3 regions of the Paeniglutamicibacter sulfureus genome follow, and region 1 is predicted to be linked to each of the others. Evidence: riboswitches for the same ligand, from Rfam matches in the RefSeq annotation. Region 1 holds a riboswitch; each other region holds the start of a gene.
What was found. Region 1 has a riboswitch for S-adenosylmethionine ahead of ABD687_RS17535 (hypothetical protein). Riboswitches for the same ligand answer to the same signal wherever they lie in the genome.
Positions count from the first base shown of each region.

Region 2: linked by a shared signal. The riboswitch ahead of ABD687_RS15175 (ABC transporter ATP-binding protein) and the one ahead of ABD687_RS17535 (hypothetical protein) in region 1 are both predicted to bind S-adenosylmethionine.
Region 3: linked by a shared signal. The riboswitch ahead of ABD687_RS15130 (O-acetylhomoserine aminocarboxypropyltransferase/cysteine synthase family protein) and the one ahead of ABD687_RS17535 (hypothetical protein) in region 1 are both predicted to bind S-adenosylmethionine.

Region 1 covers NZ_BAAAWO010000001.1:3,869,898-3,876,233, forward strand. The annotation lists gene xdhC (xanthine dehydrogenase accessory protein XdhC) at 1-4, shown strand, start outside; gene ABD687_RS17515 (pyridoxamine 5'-phosphate oxidase family protein) at 107-538, opposite strand; gene ABD687_RS17520 (App1 family protein phosphatidate phosphatase) at 667-1,746, shown strand; gene ABD687_RS17525 (acyl-CoA thioesterase) at 1,747-2,211, shown strand; gene ABD687_RS17530 (avidin-fold protein) at 2,350-2,718, shown strand; gene ABD687_RS17535 (hypothetical protein) at 2,815-3,249, opposite strand; SAM riboswitch class IV at 3,265-3,388, opposite strand; gene ABD687_RS17540 (histidine phosphatase family protein) at 3,435-4,040, shown strand; gene ABD687_RS17545 (APC family permease) at 4,117-5,487, opposite strand; gene ABD687_RS17550 (amidohydrolase) at 5,484-6,336, opposite strand, start outside.
Region 2 covers NZ_BAAAWO010000001.1:3,320,918-3,327,253, reverse strand. The annotation lists gene ABD687_RS15185 (LLM class flavin-dependent oxidoreductase) at 112-1,515, opposite strand; gene ABD687_RS15180 (acyl-CoA dehydrogenase family protein) at 1,598-2,935, opposite strand; SAM riboswitch class I at 2,942-3,039, opposite strand; SAM riboswitch class I at 3,463-3,553, shown strand; gene ABD687_RS15175 (ABC transporter ATP-binding protein) at 3,558-4,370, shown strand; gene ABD687_RS15170 (aliphatic sulfonate ABC transporter substrate-binding protein) at 4,457-5,485, shown strand; gene ABD687_RS15165 (ABC transporter permease) at 5,485-6,315, shown strand.
Region 3 covers NZ_BAAAWO010000001.1:3,309,407-3,315,742, forward strand. The annotation lists gene ABD687_RS15110 (adenylosuccinate synthase) at 1-58, shown strand, start outside; gene ABD687_RS15115 (carbon-nitrogen hydrolase family protein) at 303-1,082, shown strand; gene ABD687_RS15120 (hypothetical protein) at 1,285-1,671, shown strand; gene ABD687_RS15125 (CoA-binding protein) at 1,816-2,316, opposite strand; gene ABD687_RS15130 (O-acetylhomoserine aminocarboxypropyltransferase/cysteine synthase family protein) at 2,316-3,689, opposite strand; SAM riboswitch class I at 3,855-3,950, opposite strand; gene ABD687_RS15135 (histidine phosphatase family protein) at 4,082-4,633, shown strand; gene ABD687_RS15140 (ferredoxin reductase) at 4,771-6,201, opposite strand; gene ABD687_RS15145 (aromatic ring-hydroxylating oxygenase subunit alpha) at 6,228-6,336, opposite strand, start outside.

The DNA of each region.
Region 1 (6,336 bases):
CTGATCACCAGCCGTCCGTCCCCGCGGGTGTGGGGCCGCAAACGGCGATATCCAATTAATTCCCATTGAACCGCCGACAACGCCGAAAATAACGCGACTGCAGTACCTAGTCTGCCTCGGGCTGTGCCCCAAGGACGAAGTGGCGCCCCGAGATGCCGGTGACCTCGATCTTCACCCATGATTCCTTTTGAGTGGGGATCCAAGGGGATACCCCGGAGCTGCGGGCCACTTCGATTTCCTTGCTGGTTTGCAAGTGGTGTGCCTGGCCGTGCACGACCACCGACCACGCTTCGTCGGAGAGGATGCCGTCGGCTTCGAACGCGACCGCATCGTGTACCGTGAGGGCCGCAAGTTTTTCGCCCGGCCCGGTGCGGAGATAGATGGTCTTGTCCAACAGACCGAAGTTCACCGGGAAGATATCGATGGTGTTGCCCACGGCGGTTGCCAGCCGGCCGTGGCTGGTCCTTCCGAGTAGGCCCCAAGACTCCTCATCTGTCAGCGTTAGCACGGGCTGGTCTGCATCATGGTTGAACATCATGCCCCCACACTTCTATGAAGTATGAATAAATACCAGTGTGTCGAGGATTGCCGCCTTATTTCATGCCATGGCGGCGCGTCATCCTTTCGATCCACCGCATGCCACCAGCTCATGAAAGACTGGGGATCATGGTCAAGGAAACAGGATCAGAACGCGCCCGGCACATCGCAGCACGCTTCGAGGATCGCCTTTACGAGCTTCGCGCAGAGAGCGCCCGCGAACGCGGGCTGATCCCTACGGTGCTGCCCTACACTGGATACGGCTTGTCGGATCCGGAGAACGGCTGGGTGCGCATCTTCGCCCGGGTGCTGCTGGCCAAGCCCGGCGCCTTCGAAGACGGGCGCCACCTCGCGAAGGTCATCACGGACGGCGTGCGGGGCTGGCGTAACTTCATGTCACCGATCCTGCCCCACGGCGAGATCGAGGCCCACATCAACGGCGAACGCTTCAAGGTGCAGGCAGACCGCGGGGGAGTGGTCGATGTCCGCGTGGCCGCCTCGCTGGAACCCGGCTGGAACGAGATCAGCCTGCACGTCGAGGGTGGGCCCACCGTCACCGCGCCGATTGTGGTCGTTGACGGGAAGCAGGAGTTCGGGGTGCTCTCGGACGTGGACGACACCGTGGTGGTCACCGCGCTGCCGCGCCCGCTGCTGGCGGCGTGGAACTCGTTCGTGCTCTCCGAGCACGCCCGCCTGGCCACACCGGGGATGCCGGTGATGATGGAGCGGCTGATGCGAGACAAGCCCGGAGCCCCCACCTTCTATCTCTCCACCGGTGCCTGGAACGTCGCCCAGACCCTCACCCGATTCCTCTCACGCAACCTCTACCCGCAGGGCCCGTTGTTGCTGACCGACTGGGGAGCCACCGAGCGCGGCTGGTTCCGTTCGGGCATGCAGCACAAGGCCGACCAGTTGCGCCGCCTCGCCGCCGAATTCCCGAACATGAAGTGGCTGCTGATCGGCGACGACGGCCAACACGACCCCTATCTCTACGCCGAATTCGCCCGCCGCTATCCCCGCCATGTCGAGGCCATCGTCATTCGCCAGCTGACCCCCTCCGAGGCGGTGCTGGCCGGTGGGCGCAGCCAGGGGATCCTGAATTCCACCCCCGGAGTGCCCTGGGTCTACGAGCCAGACGGGTCGCGCATCGCCGAGAAGCTGGAGGGCCTGGGCATCATCAGCCCCGACGATCCGGCAAGGATCGACTGAATGTCCGGACACAAGATCCGCGTCGAGGTCCCCATGCGCTGGGGAGACATGGATGCCTACGGACACATCAACAACGTAAACCTGGTCCGCATGATGGAAGAGGCGCGCATCGCCGGCTTCGGGGTGCCCGGCGGCACCGGAAAGCCCGGCATCATGCCGCAGGTCGACCTGTTCTCCACGGTCCCGGAAAACACGCAGATCCTGGTCGTCGAGCACCGCGTGCGCTACCTCAAACCGTTGGACTACCGCAACGTCCCGGCGCACGTGGATTTGTGGATCAGCACCATCAAGGCCGCGAGTTTCGACATCAGCTACGAGTTCCACGATCCGGTGGACGGCGGGGTGTGCGTTCGTGCTGCAACCACCCTGGCATTCTTCTCCGTTGACGAGCAGCGATTGCTTCGACTTAGCCCGGGGAACAAGGAAGCGCTGGCGCAGTACGCGGCCGACCCGATTTTCCGCTAATGCTTTCTCTTTCCGGACGCAATGGACAATCGTTGCCGTGCAAGGCCTAATGCCCAGCCCCGCCTAGGAACACGTCGAACCGTCACATTGAGACAAGCCTTGGACTCTCCCGTGCAATGCGTTGCTATTGTTCGGAGCATGAGCACCGAAACTGCACCTCAGGCAGACACCGTGTCCTTGGACGGCCGAGTATTCTGCGGCGTTGAGAATTCTGCAACAGGAGAAGTAGGGCAATCCACCACATTTACCTACCACCAAGATCACGAAGTGGTTTGGGCAGAGTACTCCGGTGGTGCAGTCGTCCGAGGCTATCTCGTCGGCACTCGCAATGCGGATAAATTGAACTTTCGCTACGTTCACCTTGGCGCTAACAAGGAAACCTCAACCGGAGTTTGTGAATCGGTCATCGAGGTCCTTGACGACGGTCGGGTACGTTTCCATGAATCGTGGGCATGGGAATCCCGACCGGAAACGGGAAACAGCATTGTCGAAGAGCTGAAGCAATAGCCCGTTCTAAACCACCGAAAAAGGGGTGGCCCGCCAAGCACCGGTGGACTGCGACCGCCAACTTTGGGTCCACGGCCGTCTCAGCCGCCCGGAATCCTAGGAAAGTTGCAGGTTGCCCGTCAGGGACTCGAAGTCGCGGGCCAATTCCTCATCGCGCTCGAAGGTACATGCAGAGAGCGGTTCGGTGCTGAAGGAAAAGTAGCGCAGCCCGGCACTGTGGCGCGGATCGGCGGGAAGCGCAATCGCGTTGCTGTGGAAATTCACCCGCCCAAGTGAAATCCCCGGAGCCGGCTGCGGCGCAATGCGCAGCAGCTGCACAATGACCGGCAGGTCGTGGGCGAACACCTGGTGGTGGGTGCCTCCGGCAAAGACATGCAGTGTCAGGCCCTGGGTCAGGGACATCGCGACCTCGATGTCAGCGGGCGCCCAAAGCGTGGGGCGGGCCATGAGGCTCCTGATCGCCCGGGGATTGGTGCGGTGTCCGGAGTGGAACGAGGTACAGGTGTCGATGGAACGTGACTCATTGCGCAAGGTGGTGGCGCCTTTCGTGTGCTCTTGTCCCCAAGGCAGCGGCTGCTGCCAGGACCGCTTCGTCATCCGAACCACCCTTGAAGCATGGGGTTGGTGTCGCGCCGGGTCGGAGCCCAAAGCTGACGCGTATCTCGTGAAGCTAATTTCATCCTACCAAACGCCCGGTGACGTTTTAGAGTGAGTGAATGAGACTCATCTTGATCCGCCACGGGCAGACAGCCTCCAATGTGGCCCAGGCCCTGGACACCGCGGCCCCCGGCGCGCCGCTGGACGAGACCGGCCTGGCCCAGGCACGGGAACTCGTCCGGAGGCTCGGTGCCGAGGATGTGGACGCGGTCTTCTCCTCGCCGTTGCTGCGCGCCAAGATGACCGCAACGCCCTTGGCCGATTCCCGCGGACTTGTCCTTGCCGAGCACGTGGGGCTGAGCGAAATCTCCGCCGGTGACCTGGAGATGCGCAACGACCCCGAGGCCCAACTTGCCTACCGCGACGTGTTTTTCCGGTGGCTTTCCGGCGACCTTGCCGCCAAGGTTGCTGGCGGCGAGGATGCGCACACGGCACTGGATCGATTCAACTCGGTCATCGAACAGGCGCGCGCAGCTGGGACCGGAAAGCTGGTCGTGGTCAGCCATGCCGCAATGCTGGTGACATGGCTTGCCTCCCGAAGCACCAACTTCGACCCCGGCCTGCTGAGCCCGCTGCCACTGGCCAACACCGGAGTGGTGACGCTGGATGCGGTAGCAAGATCGCGGTGGACCATGCGCAGTTGGCAGGACCGGCGTCTGGACTAGAAAGTCCCGTTCTGCAACCGGCGATGCCGCCCGCACGGCGCCGAAACGTCGTGGGGGCGGCAATTCAGGATCGGCGTCAGTCCTCGAAGGAAAGCTTCGGCGGGGTGGTGCGGAAGCCCTTGGTGCGGATGGCCAAAAAGCCGATTCCCGCGGCGAACCACATCAGTCCCACCACAAGACTGACGCCGGAGAGCGAGGTCCACAACCAAATGGTCAGCGCGAATCCCACCAGGGGCATGAGCAGGTAGAGCAACACCGAACGGGCACCGCGCGCCTTAGCATCCATGAAGAAGGTCTTGATGACCGAAAGGTTCACCATGGAGAACGCAACCAGGGCCCCGAAGCTGACCACCGAGGCCGCAGTCTCCAAGCTGACGAAGAGGTAGGTCAGCGACACCGCGGAGACCACGAGGGTGGCATAGACGGGGGTGGAAAAACGGCGATTGAGCATGCCCATGCGGCGCGGCAGCAATCCGTCACGACCCATGGAGTACAGGATTCGGGTCACGCTGGCCTGCGAGGCCATGGCCGAACCAAATGACCCCACAACGTAGACCGCCACAAAGATCGCGGTGAGCACCGAACCGCCGACCCCTGCCATGAGCTCGACGCCCGCGGCATCCGGATCGGTGAAGGTGGTGTGGTCCGGGTGGATCAATGCCCCGGCCCAGCCAACGACGATGAAGATCAGGCCGCCGGCCAAGGTGGTGAGCACGATCGCGGCGGGAATCGTCTTGCCGGGATTCCTCGCATCCTCCGACAAGGTCGAAATAGCATCGAATCCCAGGAACGAGAGCGAGAGGATGGCAGCGCCGGAGAAGATCGGGCCCAGGCCGTCGGCGCCAAAGGAGAACGGTGCCAACAGGCTTGGGGCATCGGCGTTGATGACCTGGTTGAGCACCAGCGCCACGAAGATGCCGATCATGAGCACCGAGGAGGCGACCACCGTGGCGCTGAGCCGGCCGATGAACTTGATGCCGATGATGTTCAGGCCCAGCACCAGCACGAGGGACACCAGCGAGAACGCCCAGGCGGGGACCGCAGGGAACTGCGTGTTGAGATAGATGCCGATGAGCAGAAAATTGATCATCGGGATGAACAAGTAGTCGAGCATCAGCGTCCAGCCCGTGGCAAAACCGACAGTTCCGCCGAAGGCCTGCTGGGTGTAGGCGTAGGCGGATCCGGCCTGCGGCACCGCCCGGGACATCTGGGCGTAGCTGAAGGCCGTGAACAGCATGGTCACCAGTCCCACGATATAAGCGGCCGGCAGATGTCCGTTGGTCACCCCGGTCACCACGCCGTAGGTGGTGAACACCGTGACCGGCGCCATGTACGTCAGTCCGAAGAGCACCAGGAAAGGTATGCCCAGGACCCGCTTGAGCTCAGTGGGACGGGCGCCGTGTATGCTGCCGGATGCCGGAACATGAGCCGAGATCTTGGTATTCATCGTATTCCGTCCAATGCCGGTTCGGGTGTCGTCAGGTGGGTGGGTTTGCCGGCAAGCCAGGTGCCAAGGACCTTCACGCCGGCCACGTCGTGTTCCGCGATGGAGCGTGGATCGCTCTCCAGCCAGACCAGGTCCGCGATCTGCCCCGCTGCCAGGGTTCCGCGTTCGTGGTCGGCAAAGGCCTGGTAGGCGACCTGGGCGCTGTAGGAGTCCAGGGCATCGACAACGCCGTAGGGGGCCCCGGCCAGCGGAGGAATGTCGGGGTCGGACAGCCCTGTGCGGGTCACTGCCGTGCCGATGCCCGGCATCGGGTGGTGGTGTGTGACAGGCCAGTCGCTGCCAAAGGACACCCTGACGCCCGAGGCGGCGACCTCGCTGATCTGGAACTGCCGTGACGCCCGTTCGGCTCCAAGCCGTGGGAAGGTCAGTTCGGTCATGACGGTGTCCCGCTGGGCCCACAGCGGCTCGAAGTTCGCGATGACGCCCAATTCCCTGAACCGTGGCAGGTCGGTGGGGGAGATGGACTGCAGGTGGGCCATGACCGGTCGGCGGTCGCGTGGGCCGTTGGCGGCAACGACCGCCGCAATGGTGTCCAGTCCCTGGCGAACGGCGGCGTCTCCGATGGCGTGCAGGTGCAATTGGAAACCCATGAAATCCACGGCGATCGCCGCATCGATGAGTGAGTGGTCTTCCCAATTGGGCAGGCCGCGGCTGCCGGGGCAGTCCGCATAGGCATCGATCATGTGGGCCGTGTGCGATTCAACGATCCCGTCCAGGAAGAACTTGATGGTGTTTGCGCCGAGCAGTTCCCCGCCGGCGGCGATCACGCGGTCCCTGGCTGCGGCAAAT
Region 2 (6,336 bases), 550 kb from region 1:
CCGGCCAAGACGTACATTGCGGAAGGATCTGCGGGTTAAAGAGTTCGGACGGCGGTGCACCCTGCAGGGTGCAACGCCGCCCGACCCCCCCCGTACGGGGACGACTACAGGTTACTTGACCTCGGCGTTGGCGAACCGGTAGTTGGCCGCGCGGTGGGAGTCCTGGACGCGGTCTCCCTTGCCGAAGAGCTTGTTGCGCAGCGTGCCCTCGACGTATTCGGTCGGGTAGGCACCGCGGGCCTGCAGCTCGGGAACGATGAACTCCACGATGTCCTCAAAGGTTCCCGGGGTGATGGCATAGGCCAGGTTGAACCCGTCTACGTCGGTGTCTTCGACCCACTCGATGAGCTTGTCGGCAACCTCGGTCGGCGAGCCGACGGTGATCGGTCCGAACCCGCCAACGCCCACCCATTCGGCCAGCTGGCGGATGGTCCACGGGTTCCCGTCGTCTCCGCTGGCCTTTTGGAAGGTCGTGACGGTGGACTGGATGGCGTTGGACTTCACGTTGGCACCAATGACGTCGTCCGGGCCGTAGGTGGACATGTCCACGCCCATCCAGCCGGAGATCAGGGCGAGGGCCCCGTCGATGTCGGCGTAGGACTTGTAGTCCTCGAACTTGGCCTGCGCTGCCGCGGAGTCCACATCCGTGATGATCGTCTGCATGGCGTAGATGCGCACGTCGTAACGGCCGCGGCCCGCGGCCTCGGCGGCGTCGCGGATCTTGGTGACGGTGGCCTTGAGCATTTCCTTGGTCGGGGAGGTCACGAAGACCGCCTCGGCGTTCTCCGAGGCGAACTTCAGTCCGCGCGGCGAGGCGCCGGCCTGGAACACCACGGGGGTGCGCTGCGGGCTGGGTTCGGTGATGGCAATGCCCGGGACCTTGAAGTACTTGCCCTCGTGGTTGATCTCATGGACCTTGGTCGGGTCGGTGAAGATGCCGCGCTCAACGTCGCGCACCACCGCGTCCTCTTCCCAGGAGCCCTCGAGCAACTTGTAGATGACCTCCATGTACTCGTCGGCCTGGTTGTAGCGCTCGTCGTGCTCGAGCTGGTCCTCCTGGCCCATGTTCCGTGCGGCGGAGGGCAGGTAGCCGGTCACGACATTCCACCCGACGCGGCCCTTGGTCAGGTGGTCAAGGGTCGCCAGGCGGCGGGCGAAGGGGTAGGGGTGCTCGTAGGACGTCCCGGCGGTGACGCCGAAGCCGAGGTTCTCGGTCACCGAGGCCATGGCCGAAACCAGCATGAAGGGGTCGTTGACCGGGACCTGGGTGCCGGCGCGCAGCGGCACCTCGTTGGAGCCGCCGAAGACGTCGTAGGTGCCCAGCACGTCGGCGATGAAGATGCCGTCGAACTTGCCCTTTTCCAGGGTCTTGGCCAGGTCGGTCCAGTAGGACAGGTCCTTATAGCGGGCCGACTGGTCCTTGGGGTGCTTCCACAGACCCGGGGACTGGTGTCCCACGCAGTTCATGTCGAAGGCGTTGAAACGGATGTGGCGGGGGGCGGGTGTCTGGCTCATGTTTGTCCTTCGCGAGGTGGTGGGAGTTTGCGGATCCGATGGTGCGCGGATCAAGTCAGTGGTTCGGTGGCGGTTGGCGGTTTTAGGGGAGGCCGGTTGCCGGTATTGCACCCACGTCGCCGATGGCGTTGAGCTGCTGGGGTGCCGTTCCATTGACCTCGTAGTCGCCGATGATGCGCGCCTTGTAGATCGCCGGGTTGTGGGTGGCAACGGTGCGCGCGTTGCGCCAGTGCCGGTCCAGGTTGCAGCCCTTGGCGGTTGCCGAGGCGCCCAGTCCGTCAAATAGCTTGGTCGCCGCCGAGAGAACCAGCGGCTGGACCACGGCTTGCGCCCGATCCGCGGCGAGTTCACACACCGCAAACCGCTCTGCCGGGCTCAGGGAGGCATCGGCAAGCGCGATCTCGATCTCCGCCACGGCGGCCAGGACGATGGAGTCGACGGCGAACGCGGTGCCCGAGATCTCGCCGACCAATTGGAGCACCTGGGGTTCCTCGCGCACCGGAACGCCCGTTCCGGTGCTGAAGCTTCGAGTGCGGGCCTGGACCGACGAGCGCACGTCATTGAGAACCGCTCGCGTGATTCCGGCTTGGACCCCCAGGAGCACCAGCTGGAAGATGGCGGATTCAGGGTCGTTGACCTGCTGTTCGTCGGGCAGGATCGTGTCCACCGGGACGTTCTCGAACGTGGTCGAGCCGGTGCCGGTGAGCTGCTGCCCGAATCCGTCCCAGTCGTCAAAGATCTTGACCCCGGAATGCTGCGTGGAGACCACCGCGATCTGGCGGCCGGCGCGGGCCGGATGCGCCACGGCGACGGCGACCCAATCGGCGTAGATCGTGCCGGTGCAATAGTATTTCTCGCCATTGAGGATCCAGCGTTCGCCCTGCCTGGCAATGGTCGTGTTGAGCGTGCCCAACCGGTTCCCGCCGCGCTCGGTGTAGGCGTTGCCGACGATCTGGCCGGCAACAATGCGCTCGATCCAGCGGTGCCGCAAGGCATCGTCCTCAAGCAACAGCACGGATTCGACGAAGCCGATGTGTGAGCGCCACAGGTGCGCCACCTGTGAATCCGCCTCGGCGAGTTCGATCAAGAGGCGGAACAAGTCGGACACGCTTGCCCCATAGCCACCTGCTGCCACCGGGATGCGCAATGCCCCGAATCGCACCCGGTTCAGCCACCCGACAGGTTCAAAGGGGAGGGTCCGGTTGGCATCGCGCTCGCCGGCCCCGACTGCGATCTTGGCGAAGACCGGGCGGAAAATCGCGGCCAACTCGTCATAGTGACCGTTCAGTGGAACGCCCGGCGTGAGTTTGAGCAGGTGTCGGGCGGGGGTGTCGCTGGTGAAGGCGTCGAGGTTGACGGCGCCAAAGATGTTCGGGTCCGCCTCGACGGCGTGCGCTAGTGCAAATGAATCGATAGCCATGAATTCTCTCCATCGGTCCTGGCGTGAGCACCTACCGCCCAATTAAGGGGAAGGGGTTGCTGCGGCGTCATGGAGCCAGATCTCTCGGCCGCTCTGGATGGTTGTTGGACATATTTCTACACGCCCCGGCGAAGCGGAGACAACCCGGTTCGTCACAAATGGCACGTGCGTCACAGGGCACAGCGGGCTTCCTGGCCCGCCGCGGCATCGGCTCGGTAGCGACCCAACGCCGATCCGACAACCATTCCTTCGACGAGACACCAGCCTTGGCGCGGAGGTCAGGCGACCCGGGGCCCCAGGTTCAGCCGGCCCGCCCGACAGCGGGTTCACGCGGCTGGACGCGTGATACGCGGGCCGGGAAGGCGGTCCCCCGCCGGCACTTTGGCGCTCGTGGAAAAAAGATGAAAATTCCCTATTTCATCAAATTTCATTCGATGGATTGCCGATTCTTTCCGACTTGTCGAACGTTCCGTCACATTACGGCCAGCTTGCCTCCATGACGCCGGATCGACTTTGATGAAGGTAACAACCCATCCCGAGCGGCCGAGAGATCTGGCTCCATGACGCCGCAGCAACCACCTCGACCGAGGCCGGTGCTACCGCCAGGAACGATGGAGAGAACATGACTTCCACGCTTGACCACCCCACGCTTTCCCTACCGGCACGCGGCTCCAACCCGGCGCTTCGCGTGACGTTCAAAGGCGTTGGACGCAGCTTCGACGGTCGCAAAGTGTTGGGTGATGTCGACCTCGAGATCGCGGGCGGCGAAGTCGTGGCAATCCTTGGCCCTAGCGGTTGCGGCAAGTCCACGTTGCTTCGCTCGGTCTCCGGACTGGACCGACCCTCCACGGGCCAGGTCCTGATCGACGGCACCGCCGTCAACGGCCTGGACGCCCGATGCGCCGTGGCTTTCCAGGAACCGCGCTTGCTGCCGTGGCAATCCGTTGAAAAGAACGTGGCTTTGGGGCTTCCCCAGGGTACAGACCGTTCCATTGGCGCCAGCCGCGTAGCCGAACTCCTGGAACTCGTCGAGTTGGATGCCCACAGCACCTTACGGCCGCGGGAAATTTCCGGCGGCATGGCCCAGCGCACCTCGCTTGCACGGGCACTGGCCCGACGCCCCGGAGTCCTGCTGCTGGATGAACCATTCGGCGCGCTGGATGCACTAACACGCCTGAAAATGCAAGACCTGCTGCTGGACATCCACGGCGCCTACCCGACGACCGTCTTGCTGGTCACCCACGACGTCGACGAGGCGCTCCAGTTGGCAGACCGCATCGTGGTGTTGGGTCGCCCGAACGGCGCCACCTCCGCCACCGTCACCCAGGTCCTCACGGTCCCCGGCGCACGTCCGCGCCACCGGAGCGATGAAGCCCTGGGCCGAATGCGCAGCTCGCTGCTGGCGTCGCTCGGCGTTGACGCGCACCGCCACTAGCACCGGCCCCCAATCACTTCCACTCCACTCGCTTCTTAGAACCAGCGCCGCACTGGCGTGCGGTCGAACACTCAAGGAAACCACTCATGAACCGCAAATTCTTCTCGCGTCGCGCGCTCATCGCCACCACCGCGCTGGCAACTGCCACCGCACTGCTGACCGGTTGCGCCGGCGAAGGCTCCGGCGGCGCCAGCGCCAACGAAGCCACGACGCTCAACATCGACTTCGCCACCTACAACCCGTTGAGCTTGGTGCTCAAGGAAAAGGGCTGGCTGGAAGCATCGCTGAAGGACCAGGGCGTCACCGTGAACTGGGTGCAGTCGGCCGGTTCCAACAAGGCCAACGAAGCGCTCCGCGCGGGCGCCATCGACGTGGGATCGACCGCGGGCTCCGCCGCCCTGCTGGCCCGCTCCAATGGTTCACCGATCAAGACCATCGACATCTACTCGCAGCCCGAGTGGGCTGCCCTTGTGGTCGCCAAGGACTCCCCCCTCAAGGAGGTCTCCGACCTGAAGGGCAAGTCCGTGGCTGCCACCAAGGGAACCGATCCTTACTTCTTCTTGCTGCAGGCCCTGGAACAGGCAGGGCTTGGTCCCGACGACGTGACGGTGGAAAACCTCCAGCACGCCGATGGGCGCGCTGCCTTGGAAAATGGCTCCGTGGACGCCTGGAGTGGACTGGACCCGATCATGGCTGGCGCCGAGGAAAACGGCGCCACGCTGATCTACCGCAACCTGGACTTCAACACCTACGGCGCGCTGAATGCGACCGAATCCTTCCTCAAGGATTCCCCGGAAGTCGCACAGGCCGTGGTGGATTCCTACGAAAAGGCCCGTGAGTGGGCTGCGGACAACCAGCAGGAAACCGCGACCATCCTGGCCGACGTGGCCGGGCTGGAAACGCCGGTTGCCGAAAAGGTGATCCTCGAGCGTTCCAACCTCGATGTTTCGGCGGTACCCGGTGAAAAGCTGATCGACGTCCTCACCGTCGTCGGGCCGATCTTCGTTCAAACCCACGACGTCACGGACCAGGCCGCCGTAGATGCCGCACTCAGCACCCTGATTGACGACTCGTTCGCCAAGAAGGCCGATTCATCCAAGGTCAAGGCCTCCTAATGTCCGCTGACCTGTCCCTGGACACCAGCGAATCGACCAACGGCAACGGCGCGTCCACGCCCGGGGGCCCGCTGCTGGCATCCCGGCTGGGCCGCATCGGCCTGGGTACGTTGGTGCCGCTGTTCATTCTCGCCCTGTGGCAGGGTGCGACCTCGTTCGGGTGGGTCACCCCGGCCCAGTTGCCTTCGCCGGCCTCGGTGTTTTCCGCCGCGGTGGATCTTCTCGGTCGCGGAGAACTGGGCAACCACATTGGCATCTCAACCCAGCGCGTCCTGGTCGGCTTTGCCATCGGCGCGGTGCTGGGCCTGGCCATCGGCGCCCTGGTCGGCTTGTCGCGCATAGCCGACGCTTTGCTGGCGCCGACCATCGGGGCATTTCGCGCGGTGCCATCCCTGGCCTGGGTCCCGCTGTTGATCCTGTGGATGAAGATCGGTGAGGACTCCAAGGTCACCCTGATCGTCATTGGTGCGTTTTTCCCCGTATTCACCACCGTGTACCTGGCCCTGCGCCACGTGGACAAGAACTTGATCGAGGCCGGCCGCGCTTTCGGACTCAAGGGCGTCAAGCTGTTGACGACCATCCAGCTTCCCGCGGTGGTTCCGGCAATATTTTCCGGCCTCCGGCTGGCCCTGGCCCAGGCCTGGCTGTTCCTGGTGGCCGCCGAATTAATCGCATCCTCCATGGGCCTGGGGTTCCTGCTGCTTGATTCCCAAAACAACGGGCGCATCGATCGACTGATCCTCGCCATCATCCTGCTGGCCGTGCTGGGCAAGACCACTGACGCGTTGGTGGGCTTGGCCGAACGCTGGGCCGTCAAACGCTGGGCCTGACCCGGCAAACCTGCCCAAGAA
Region 3 (6,336 bases), 560 kb from region 1:
CGGCGTGGGACCGGACCGCGAGCAGACGATCGTCCGCCACGATTTGATCAACGACTGACAGCGACGCGCTCGGGCGCGGTGTGGGGCAGGATGAATGACATTCACCTGGCCCGGCACCGCGCCCTTGCCGTGTCCGGGGCACGGATGCCGTCTTGACCCGTCTCGAGATGCCGAACCGTCCCCCTGTCGACCGTTTTGCCGTCACATTCTTCGGGTCGGGGCAAAAATCACTGCAGCTGACTCGCCGAGTTGGCGATTGTCGTTAGGCTGGGTGAAAGAACTCAGCGACGAAGGGAATCGCCATGAAGGTCAGCGTTGGTCAATTTGCCCCCACAGGGTCGGTCACCGACAACTTGGAAACCATGGAACGACTGGTTGCCAAGGCGAAGGCCGAGGCCGCTGACCTGGTGCTCTTTCCCGAAGAGGCCATGCTCGCCGTTTCCCAGGTGACGGGCCCGTTGAATGACGCCCTCGAAGGGAACTGGACCAAATTCGTCCAGCAGCTTTCCTTCATGGCCGCCGAGCACAAGATTGCCATTGTGGCCGGGGGATACGAGCAAAGTGGCGACGAACGGCCCTACAACACCCTGGTGGTGCTCGGAGAGGATGGCGCGATCCTGGGGACCTACCGCAAGATCCACCTCTACGACGCATTCTCCTACCAGGAATCGAAGTCGATCAAGGCCGGAGATGTTGCCGAGGTCCCCGTCTTCGAAATCGCCGGCATGAAGGTCGGGGTGTTCACCTGCTATGACCTGCGTTTCCCGGAAATCGCCCGGAGGCTGGTCAACGAGGGCGCCGAACTGTTGCTGGTGGCCGCCGCCTGGTTCAAGGGCGAGCACAAGATCGAGCACTGGGAAACCCTGTTGCGGGCACGCGCGATCGAGAACACGGTGTGGGTCGCGGCCGCCGGAACCAGCTCGGGCCACACCATCGGCCACTCGGCGATCCTGGATCCCATGGGTGTGCCGATCGAGTACCTGGGCGACGATGCCGAGGGCTTGGTGACGACCGATGTCACGCGCCGGCGCATCGACGAGGTGCGCGAGTTCCTGCCGGTGCTGGCCAACCGCAGGCTGTAGGAAAAGGAATGCCCGGGAGCCCGTGCGTGTGCCGTCCAGGCGCCCGCACGGGCTCCCTTTGCGTCTCCCGCGGGCAGTCTGAACCCGGCCGCCGAAGCGCCGGCCGCGACCCAACGAATTTCACAGTTCTGGGCATGTACGCTTCGGGTTCCGCCCACTACTATTGGTGCTCGATGTAACTCCAATTAGGCAGGATAGGGCAGTGGGCACCACCGACACGCAAATGAATGAAGCCATCATCGAGGAATGGGCCGAGGCAACGGCGCAGGCCTACAACGACTCATTGTCCGGCCTGGACCTGGCTCGTGTGCCGAAGGCTGTGCGGGCCTTCATTGAACTGTATGGGCAGAGCAAGGACATGACCTTCAACGCCGACTACTCACCGATCGACTACTTCGAGGAACACCCTGCCTCGGCGATCGGAATCATCCTCGACACCCCTGAGGCCCTGGAACTGTTGGACGACGACGAGGAAGAAGCGCTCGAGGACATCCTCGGCTTTGCCGAGGCCTGGGCGGAGTTCGATTCAAACCAGCAGCCGGACCTCGGGGTTTCCGAGGCCGACGACGAGGACGACACCGGGTGGTAACGAGAACCATGGGCCGCCCCTGAATTGCGGGTTGCCTACGGGAATCGCTCGGGCCGTCCCGCGGGTTCCCTCCAATGGGAAGGGTCCGTGCCGGAAACCATGGGGTTTCGGGCACGGACCCTTCGCATGGGGCAGACTGTCTTGCTAGGCGAGCAACTGGCGCTTGGAGGAGATGACGCCGGTGTTGAACCCGGCCAGGCGCAGCCCGCCGTGGAAACGTGCGTGTTCGATCTTCACGCACCGGTCCATCACCACATTCAGGCCGTTGGCCTCGGCCTTGGCCGCGACCTCCTCGTGCCAGGAACCCAGTTGCAGCCACAGGGTCTTGGCCCCCACGGCGATCGACTCGTCCAGGACGCCGGGCAGGTCGTCGTGCTTGCGGAAGACCTCCACCAGGTCCGGTGTCTCCGGCAGGTCGGCCAGCGACTTGTAGACCGGCTGGCCCAGGATCTCATCGAGCACCGGGTTGACGAAGTAGACCTTGTACTTGGAGGAGGACAACAGGTAGGTCGCCACGAAGTAGCTGGCGCGCGAGGGCTTGTTGGAAGCGCCCACGATCGCGATCGACTTCGTGTTGCGCAGGATCTCGAGGCGTTCGGCCGCGTTCGGGCCTTCCCAGGTGCGGGTATCCACGGCGTTGCTCATTACTTGGCTCCCGTCACGGCGGCCGCGCGGGCGGCGTCGATGGAGCAGGCTGCCCCGTCGTAGGCTTCCTCGGCCGGGGCGTCGGCCACCAGCTGCGAGGCGGTCAGGGCCTGGTCCAGGTCCCAGAGGATGTCATCGATGTCTTCCAGTCCCACCGAGAAGCGGATCAGGTCCTCGGGAACGCCTGCCGCAACCAGCTGGTCGGCGGAGAGCTGCTGGTGGGTGGTGGAAGCCGGGTGCAGCACCAGGGTGCGCACGTCCCCGACGTTGGCCAGGTGGCTGGCCAACTGCAATGCCTCGATGAAGGCACTGCCGGCGGCGCGGCCGCCCTTGACGCCGAAGCTGAACACGGAGCCGACGCCCAGGGGCAACAGCTCCTGGGCACGCTCGTAGTGCGGGTGGGAGGGCAGGCCTGCGTAGTTCACGTAGGAAATGCGCGGGTCGGCCTCCAGCCATGCGGCCACGGCCTTGGCATTGGCCAGGTGCGAGTCCATGCGCTGGGGCAAGGTCTCGACGCCCTGCAGCAGCTGGAACGCGGACTGGGCCGGCAGTGCCGGTCCGATGTCGCGCAGCTGCTCGCTGCGCAACTTGGTCAGGAAGCCGTACTCGCCGAAGTTGTCCCACCAGGAGACGTTGCCGTAGGAGGCCACGGGCTCGGTCATCGCGGGGAACTTGCCATTGCCCCAGTTGAAGGTGCCGGCCTCCACGACGATGCCGCCGAGGGTGGTGCCGTGGCCGCCGAGGAACTTGGTGGCGGAGTGGATGACGATGTCGGCACCGTGCTCGATCGGGCGCAACAGGTACGGAGGGGTGAGGGTCGAATCGACAACCAGCGGGAGGCCCGCGGCGTGGGCGACCTCGGCCAGGCCCCTGAGGTCGGCGACGTCGCCGGAAGGGTTGGCCACGACCTCGGTGTAGACCGCCTTGGTGTTTTCCTGGATGGCGGCGGCGAACTCGGCCGGATCCGTGGAGTCGATGAAGGTCGTCGACACCCCGAAGCGACGCAGCGTCACGTCGAGCTGGGTGATGGTGCCGCCGTAGAGCTTGGAGGAGGCCACGATGTGGTCCCCGGCGCCTGCAAGTGCGGCGAAGGTGATGAATTCGGCTGCCATGCCCGAGCCGGTGGCCACCGCGCCGATGCCGCCTTCGAGGGAGGCGATGCGCTCCTCGAATGCCGCCACCGTCGGGTTGCCGATGCGGGAGTAGATGTTGCCGTACTTTTGCAGCGCAAAGAGGTTCGCGGCGTCGTCGGAATCCTTGAAGACAAACGACGTGGTCTGGTAGATCGGAACTGCGCGCGAGCCGTGCTCGGCGTCAGGGGTGCCGCCGGCGTGCAGCGCGCGCGTGCGGAATCCAAATTGGTGTTCGGCCATGAGGGTGGCTGACTCCTTGCGTATACGGCTGGGGCAGCCCTGGGTGCGGACTGTCCTCGCCTGTGGTGGGGCGGGTGGTGCTTCTCCCGGATGAATGCGGCGCCGAAGTGCCCTCGGGGAGGGGTTTCCCTGCGGGCGCATCGACACCCAAGATCGCTGGTGCGTTCTCCATCGTTTCTGGCGGTAGCACCTTGTCCACCGGAGTGTGGAAGGTTGCTGCGGCGTCGTAGAGCCAGATCTCTCGGCCGCTCGGGATGGGGGTCTGGGATCCATTGTGGCAAGAAAATTGCCTGTAGCCAAAGAATATGTGCTTAGGTTGCGTCCGGGGGGATGGGAATCGAAGGATCTGCACCGGATCCCGGCGGCGTTCCTGCCCGGTTAGGCTTGTGGCCATGAGTGCAACCTTGGTTTTGGTCCGTCACGGTGAAACGGCATGGAATGCCGAAGGTCGACTTCAGGGTCAGACGGATATTCCGCTCAATGAGCTGGGACGTGAGCAGGCGCGTGGCGCGGGCCGGGAACTGGCAACCCGCCACTGGGATGTACTGGTCTCATCGACGCTTGGCCGCGCAGCGGAAACGGCGGAACTCATCGGGCATGACCTGGGGTTGACGCTGACCGAAAAATTGGGCGGTCTCCAGGAACGCCACTACGGCAATGCCGAAGGCCGTGTGGTCCGCGACCTGCCCCGCGAGGAGATCGACCTGCTGCTGCACTCGGCAGAGCCCGAGGAAGACGTGGTGAAGCGCGGGATTTCCGCCCTCAGTGAGCTGGTGCTGCGTTACGAGGGCAAGAACATCATTGCCGTGGCCCACGGGACATTGATCCGACTGACTGTTGATGAGCTGCAGGGCGGCGTGCGAACCAAACCGCTGCGCAATGGCCAGATCGTCGAAGTGGACATCAGCCTGCTGCAGCGGCACCTGTCCGCCGCCGCACACTAGGAAATTCCGCCCTCCAACATGAACCACGTTGGCATGGCTGGAACGTCCTTGGCGACCCCCTGGCCTTGCGCCGCGAGGGCCGATGACCTCCATGCCCGCCATCCATGCTTCCGAGGTCACCTCCTGGAACCAGCCGGCTAGGCGTCGATCACCAGATCGGTCCGCGCGGTCGAGCAACACGGCAGGAACTTGCCGGCCTCGATCTCCCGTGCGCGGATCCCGCCTTGGTGGTTCATCTCAACATCACCGGAAAGCTTCACGATCTTGCAGGAGCCGCACATGCCTTCCTGGCAGTTGGCGCCGATCCTGACTCCGGCTCGCTGGGCAATGCCGAGGATCTTCTCCTCGGGGTCGATGCGCACGTTGATGCCGGTGCGCATGAAGGACAGGGTGAGGCTTCCGGTGCCGACGGTGTCGAATGCCGAAACGTCGGGGGCGGAGGGTTCCGCTGTTTCTGCCTCGGCGGCCGGAACCTCGGAATCGACGGGGTCTGGTTCGGCAAAGTCGGGATCGGCCGCCTGGAGCGGCAGTCCCGTGGCCTCCAGCGGGCCCTCGTCGTCGTAGGCCGGTTCGTACATGCCTAGGGCGGAAGGCTGGCTTTCGTAGTAGTCCTCCGCCGAATCGGAGATTTCCTCCGCGATTTCCTCGGCAATCTCCTCCGCCAGGGCAACCTCTGTCTGGTATTCCAGGGTCGTCTCGCAGTCTCCGGAGAAGAATTCCATGTGGATGGAGGTGTCGTCGACGCCGACCGCGGCAAGCAGTTCGGACACGTTGTTCAGGTAGCCCTCGGGGCCGCAGGCGTAGACCTGGCGTCCGTTGGCATCTGGCGCCACCTCATCCAGCATCGCGGTGGACAGCCGTCCGGTGAGGCCTTCCCAGTCCGCGGGCGCGCTGCGGTCGCCCAGGGAGAAGTGGACGGTGACGCGCGAATCCACGGTGGCGATGTAGCCCAGTTCCTGGTGGAAGGCGAAGCCTCCGGGTGCGGCACCGTGATAGAGCACCACCACGTCGGCCTGTCCGGGCAGCGAGTGGATGGTCCGCAGCATGGACATGATCGGGGTGATGCCGGAGCCCGCGGCCAGCAGGAGGTAGCGCGCCCGCCGGTCGGCGTCGGGCAGGTGGAAGGCGCCGACGGGTCCGAGCATCTCGAGCACCGTGCCGGGTCCGACGTTTTCGTGCACCCACGGCGAGACCCGGCCGGCCGGGTCTCGCTTCACCGTGATGTCGAAGGTCCACGGTTTCGTGGGCGAACTGGACAGGGAGTAGCTGCGGTCGATCGGGTCCCCGCCCTCGCCGTTCACGGGGAAGGCGATGTTCACGTATTGACCCGGGCGGAACGCGAGGGGCGCGCCGTCTGCGCGGCGGAACACGAAGGTCAGCATTCCACCGACTTCCGGAACAATCTCGACGCATTCGGCCAGGAACTCCTGCGGGTGCCAGGGGCCCAGGGCGCGCGCGGCACTGGCCGGTCCCTCGGTGCTGCCCAGCACGCGGTTCCACGGCATTTCCAGGCCGCGGATGCGCTGTGGCTCCTGGTGGGGCGCGGTAATGGTCGTGGTCTCGGCCATGATTGTGGGCTCAGTCGCGGTCATGGTCACGACAGGTGTTCCTGCACGCGCTGGATGTACCAGTTGATGAATGCCTCGACCTGGTATTCGCTTTTCATGTACGGGCCGGGTTCGTAGGCGGGGCTGCCGGCTCCC